One region of the Agarivorans sp. JK6 genome, then DNA from elsewhere that is predicted to be linked to it. Evidence: predicted binding sites of a transcription regulator. Region 1 holds the regulator's gene; the other holds the start of a gene.
The links. The regulator LexA, encoded in region 1, represses DNA repair genes until DNA is damaged. The targets are predictions, from matches to a motif close to TACTGTATNNNNATACAGTA.

Region 1 (3,429 bases):
TGCTTGAGCACTCCATAAAGGTTGTGAAAAAGGCGCTCCCATTCTTTTAAGTTCTCGGCCCATTCCACCATCTAACACCGCTACATGTTTACTCATTATTTCTATACCACCACTACGCATTACCCTAATTATCATAAATGAGTCTAATTCAGATAAAGCAACTAAATAATGAAAGTTTTTCATGTTGATGAAGCAGGTTTTACCTCTAAGAGCTGTTCGATTAAAAGCTCTGAATTATAAGGCGTCGTGTTTTAGTCTAAGCATCGCTTAAGGATAGAATCGTTTAGAAAAATGAAGGCAGCCATTTCGTGGAATCTCTTGTTGCTTTCAATTTTAGCAAGCTTAGCGCGGCCGAGAATTTCGTTTAGTAGCAAAATTCTTAGTTAAAAATTTGCTTATAGTTTTGGTGCCAGCGTTTGAGCTTTTTATCTATATTTTTTCAATTTCTTATTGGTTTTTTGGTTTGGGGTGGAAATAACAATTTTTGCTATGTTTGAGCGTCAAAAATCGCTTTTTTAAAACTCTTTCTAAGTCAGTTTGTCTAGGGGGATTGCTCGCCAGTTAACCGCAGCATTGCTTTTTTCTCTAAATATAGAGCCCAACTCCATTCAATTCGTACACTGTTAATAAACGAAACGCATGCGAATGAATGCTTAGCGATTCCAGTTCGCTGGTTTCAACTTACAAAGTAATTGTCAGTCCAATCGAGTAATAAAGGTTTGCTCGTCATCCACAAAAGCGACAAAGCCGCCGTGATAGATAAACACCCGCCCGCGTCCCTCCACTAAGCAGGCAAGCTGTGGGTTTAAATCTTCTTCGTTAAATTGGCTTTGAAAAGTGCCCGTATCGGTGATTACGCCGCTGAATGTAGGCAAATATCCATGGGTGCGCTTGGCTTGATCAATCAGGCTCAGCTCGCTGGCAGTAGAGAAGCATGAGGGGATCGCCCCCGCTTCTTCGATAAACATTGTTTTTAGTTCTTCAAAAGCTGTAATCACCAGCCAGTCGATGCCGTTAACATGATGAATAAACATAGTGTTTCTCGGTAATTCTGATGCGGCGATTTTATCACTATCAGGGGAAGAGCGTAGTAGAGATTTAGTTGCTAAAGGCGGTAACTCTGTGCCATTTCCGGACATTCACGAGGTCAACTTGAAACACGCTTTTGCCCAAAGGGGAGTTAGCTAGATACTTAGCATCTTACTTCTGACTCAGTTTCCATCACATTGCAATCTACAACTCAAAATTTGGAGCGTAGTTTTAAAGTAGCGGAAAGATTTCCAAAGAAACTGAAACCTACAATAAGTCACTGATTTAGATAAATCCTTGCTTCATTGCTCATGCTGTATATACTAACAGTGTGCTGTATAAACTTACAGGTAGACTATGAAGCCCTTAACACCCCGTCAAACAGAAGTATTTGAATTAATTCGTCGTCATATTTCCGAAACGGGTATGCCGCCAACCCGTGCAGAGATCGCTAAAGAATTAGGCTTTCGTTCCGCTAATGCGGCAGAAGAGCACCTACGAGCACTTGCTAAGAAAGGGGCTATTGAGATGATCCCTGGAGCTTCGCGCGGTATTCGCATTAGTGAAGAGTATTTGCCAGCCAGCGCTAATGAGCCAGTGGCCGAAGACTTAGAACCCGGTTTACCCTTAATCGGCCAAGTGGCTGCAGGCGAGCCTATTTTGGCGCAGGAGCATGTAGAGTCGCACTATGCGGTAGATGCTAACTTGTTTAATCCTCATGCTGATTATTTACTGCGGGTGCAGGGAATGAGTATGAAAGACATCGGCATTATGGATGGTGACTTGTTAGCGGTGCACAAAACCAATAATGTTCATAATGGGCAAGTGGTGGTGGCACGTTTAGAAGACGATGTTACGGTTAAGCGTTTTGAGCGCGACGGTAAAATGGTTTACTTGCACCCAGAGAATGAAGAGCTCTCAACTATTGAAGTTGATTTAGAGTATCAAAGCATCGAAATCGAAGGCTTGGCGGTAGGTATTATTCGCACTGCCGATTGGATGTAAGCCTTACATAGCAATAAGTTCCGCTCTTTTTAAGCCCAAATCAGCCCGATTTGGGCTTTTGTCGTTAGCATCACATCTTTTGTGTTTATCCATAAAAATCTCAACAATATATTTACATTTCTTTAACTTAGGGGTTAATTTATAAGCAGTAGCTTGTATTTAGCTGTTGCTGTCTACTACTTTTGGGGTGGGGGATTTCCCTTTTTCTGCAGCTACTTTCCTAGTTTGGAGAGTTGTTGTCGTTGGCTACTAGCAAAGGAGAGCGCTGTGGGCCGATGGATTCAGCTAATAATGCTGACATTCTTTTCGTCGCAAGTATTTGCGCAAGAAATGTCATTCAACTTACGTCCGGGTGTTACCGCCATTAGTGAGCAGGTTTATGGCCTGCACATGACAATTTTTTATATTTGTTGTGCTATTGGGGTGCTGGTGTTTGGCGCCATGTTCTGGGCTATTTTTCATCATCGCAAGTCTAAAGGAGCCAAGCCGGCTCAATTTCATGAAAGTACCAAAGTAGAAATTATTTGGACCATCGTTCCTTTCATTATTTTGATTGGGATGGCGATTCCTGCCACTAAAACCCTGTTGGCCATGGAAGATCCTTCCGATGCCGATATCACCATTCAAGTAACAGGTTCCCAGTGGAAGTGGCATTACAAATACTTTGACCGTGAACTGGAATTTTACAGTGTGCTGGCATCTGATATGGATGAAGTTAACGGCAAGCTGGAAAAACGCAAAAACTACTTGCTTGAGGTAGACCGACCGCTGGTATTGCCCATCGATAAAAAAGTACGCTTTTTGATGACTTCGGAAGATGTTATCCACTCCTGGTGGGTACCGGATTTTGCAGTTAAGAAAGACGCCAACCCAGGTTTTATTAATGAGGCTTGGACCATCATTGATAAACCCGGCATATACCGCGGCCAGTGTGCTGAGTTATGTGGTAAAGACCACGGCTTTATGCCGATTGTGGTTATCGCTAAAACGCAGGCCGATTACGATGTTTGGTTAGCCGAAGAAGAAGCTGCTTATCAAGCCAAACAAGCCCAAGAGTTAGAACTGGTTGCTATGACTATGGAGCAAGACGAACTGATGTCGCTGGGCAAAAAAGTCTACGACAAAAGTTGTGCGGCTTGTCACCAAGTTAACGGTGAAGGCTTACCAGGTGTGTTCCCTGGCTTGAAAGACAGTCCAATCGCTATTGGTGATGTGGGCAAACATATTGAAGTAGTTGTGAATGGTGTACCGGGCACTGCGATGCAAGCCTTTGGTAAACAGCTAGGTTTAAAAGAGCTGGCTGCCGTAATTACCTACGAGCGTAACGCTTGGGGTAATGATACCGGTGATTTAGTGCAGGCCAAGGATGTTGTGGCCGTGCAAAACGCAGCGCAG
Region 2 (3,429 bases), 1.6 Mb from region 1:
GGTTCAATATCCATAATACGAGTAAAGCCATCACTGGCCTTGCCCCCTGCTTGCTCAATCAAAAAGGCCATCGGATTACATTCATACAATAAACGTAACTTCCCTTTAGGTGCAGAGGCCGTTGAGGGGTAGATGTAAATTCCGCCTTTTAGCAAGTTGCGGTGAAAATCAGACACTAAAGATCCAATGTAACGCGAGGTATAAGGTCGATTGGTTTCTGGTTCAATTTCTTGGCAGTACTTTAAGTACTTCTTAACCCCAGTTGGAAACTTAAGATAATTACCTTCATTGATTGAGTAAATTACCCCGTCATCAGGAATGGTCATATTCTCATGAGACAGGTAAAACACCCCTAACGATGGATCACAGGTAAAACCATGTACCCCATGACCTGTGGTATACACCAGCATCGTCGATGAACCATATACCACATATCCTGCAGCAACTTGGCGATGACCCGGTTGCAAAAAGTCCTCTAATACTGCTGGCGCACCACAAGGGCTGATACGCTTATAAATTGAGAAAATGGTCCCAACCGACACATTTACGTCAATATTTGAGGAACCGTCTAAAGGATCCATTAGCACAACGTATTTACTGTCGATAGAACGAGCACTGTCAAAACTAACAAACTCATCCTCTTCTTCTGAGGCTACGCCACATACCTCACCACGCGCCTCAAGCGCAGCTTTAAATTTCTCGTTCGCATATAAATCTAATTTTTGTTGCACTTCTCCTTGCACATTTTCTACGCCAGTAGCGCCGATAATATCAACTAACCCTGCTTTGTTGATCTCACGGTTAACTACTTTAGCGGCTAAACGAATAGCCCCTAATAGCTGAGTAAGCTCCCCTGTGGCATCGGGAAACTGGTGTTGTTTTTCTATTATGTATTCACCAAGAGTTATCATTTTAATCCCTATTTATTAGCACGCTTCCTATGAAAACCTTTTCAGCCTTCAATGTTATTTTGCAAGTATTTACGAAAAATTACTAGCACATCAGTTTAATTGTCATACATATAAAGCAAAAAAAATATTTGCAAAATCTCCAAACAAAGAATACTGTATATACATACACTGTATAAAAACACAGTTAAACTTCGACATTGACTTAGAGCATGGAGCGAACAATGGCACAACAAATTGAACAACTGCTACAAAGCAACAAGGTATGGCAAGGCAGCCAATGGCAACACAGTCATCTTGATGTTCATTCAAGTGGCTTTGCACAACTCGACCAACAACTACCTAACCATGGTTGGCCACAGGGCGGCATCACCGAAGTGTTGTACGAAAAACATGGCATTGGCGAGTTACAATTATTGCTTCCTGCTCTAGCTAAGCTTAGTCAACAATCGCGCTGGATTATTTGGGTTGCACCGCCATTTATGCCTAATGCCCCTGCACTACAACAGCACGGCGTAGATATTAGTAAAGTCATTGTTATTCGACCTGAGCAGTGTAGCGATGCCCTGTGGACCATTGAGCAAGCATTAAAAAGTGGCTCTTGTAGCGCAGTATTAGGCTGGTTAGACGGCTTAGATTTAAAAGCCAGCCGCCGCTTGCAGTTAGCAGCAGAACAAGGAGATTGCTTAAGTTATTTATTTAGACCGCTACAGCAACAACAGCAAAGCTCTAGCGCCAGCGTAAGAATGGCCTTGCACCCTAGCAAGTCACCAGAACACATTAACTACCATCTGCTAAAACGTCGTGGCGGCGCCCCGCTCTATGAGCAACATATTCCACGACTTAATTAATGCCGATGCCTTTTATGCAAGTGCAACATGTATTGGATTTACCTTGATTTTCCCCAGCTCGCGTTGGACCTACTACAACGCGAGCACCCCAGCCAACAAGCCTTGGCAATACACCACAACAAGCAAATTATTCAGTTAAACCAAGTCGCACATAATTTGGGGGTGTATTTAGGCTGCTCACTCAATACGGCTTATCAGCTAGCACCTCAGCTCTGCTTATACCAACAAAGCGATTTATCTTGCGATGCTTACTTTATGGATTTAGCTCAACAGGCTTTGCACTATTGCGCTCAAGTCGCCACTCATCCCGATAATGGCTTATATATAAGTGGTGCCGGTATGCATACCATTTACCCTAAACCAGAGCAGCATGTGTCTAAGTTGGTACAACACTATCAGCAACAACAGCTTAGCTTTCGTATTGCCCATGCCCATAGCGCGATAGCTGCCCGCTGGTTAGCTCGCTCAAAAGATATTAAGCAAGCAGGACCGGGAATTACTCAGCTAGCAGATTTACCACTGAACTTTAGCGACTTACCCTCTCACCAAATCACGGCTTTACAAGCGATGGGCTTATATACCATTAAACAGCTTAATGGTTTACCTCGGCCAGAGCTGCGTAAACGTTTAGGCGAAGATAGCCTAGCGTTACTCGATCAAGCCTATGGACGATTAACGACTCCACTGCGCTTCATCACATCACAAGCCCATTACCAGCAACGTTTTCCGTTGTTGGCCGAAACCCACACAATTCAAGGTTTAATGTTTTCACTAAAACAAGCTTGCCAGCATTTTCAGCAGTGGTTAAGACAACACCAGCTTTGTAGCAATATATTAGTACTGCACTTAAATTTTAGAGATAAACCCAGCGAACAAATTATCTTAAAAAGTGCTCGTTTATTACAAACCAGCCAAGATTGGCTAGCACTATTTCGCTTAAAGTTAGAATCTACTCGCCTAGCAGCTGCGGTGATTGAGTTTAGCTTAGATTGCCAAGCCCTTTATCCTCTTGGCCACCAAATCACCGGTTTGTTTGAACAACAGCAACCCATTAGTGATAGCTTGCTGTTTGACCAATTAAGTGTGCGTTTGGGCGAGCAAGCAATTAGCCGCTTAAGCTGCCAAGCAGATTTTCGCCCCGAATTCGCCAGCCAATACCAGCCTTTGTCTCGGCATGAGACACTTAATTACCCTAAACAGTTTGCTCGCCCTTGCTGGTTACTGCCGCAGCTAAAACCAATCAATATTGAACATTACATCCTACTCTCTGAGCCCGAACGCATCGCTAGCGGGTGGTGGGATGAACAAAGCATTAACCGAGATTACTACATGGCGCAAAGTCCCAATCAAGGCCTGGCTTGGGTATGCCAAGAAAAACAACAGTGGTACCTGCACGGCTGGTTTGCCTAATGAATCACTCACTTTTCGCCGAGCTTAATGCCCAGAGTAACTTTAGTTTTTTATACGGCGCTTCACACCCAGAAGAAATGGTAGAACAAGCCCAGCGCTACGGCTATCAAGCCATTGCCATTACTGATGAATGCTCATTAAGTGGAGTTGTTCGAGCCCACCAAGCCGCCGAACCATTAGCCATTAAGCTTATTGTGGGTAGCCAATTTACCACCGATGAACAATGCCAATTGGTGGTTCTGGCTAAAAATCTTAAAGGT

Region 2: a site for LexA is predicted at 1,063-1,082, ahead of imuA (translesion DNA synthesis-associated protein ImuA). Genes of this name have one in related genera too.

The regions. Positions count from the first base shown of each region.
Region 1 is NZ_CP113525.1:414,643-418,071, forward strand. It holds gene OV592_RS01910 (homocysteine S-methyltransferase family protein) at 1-96, opposite strand, end outside; gene OV592_RS01915 (cytosolic protein) at 696-1,034, opposite strand; gene lexA (transcriptional repressor LexA) at 1,387-2,034, shown strand; gene coxB (cytochrome c oxidase subunit II) at 2,326-3,429, shown strand, end outside.
Region 2 is NZ_CP113525.1:2,043,157-2,046,585, reverse strand. It holds gene fbp (class 1 fructose-bisphosphatase) at 1-911, opposite strand, end outside; gene imuA (translesion DNA synthesis-associated protein ImuA) at 1,133-1,759, shown strand; gene OV592_RS09600 (Y-family DNA polymerase) at 1,787-3,169, shown strand; gene OV592_RS09595 (error-prone DNA polymerase) at 3,169-3,429, shown strand, end outside.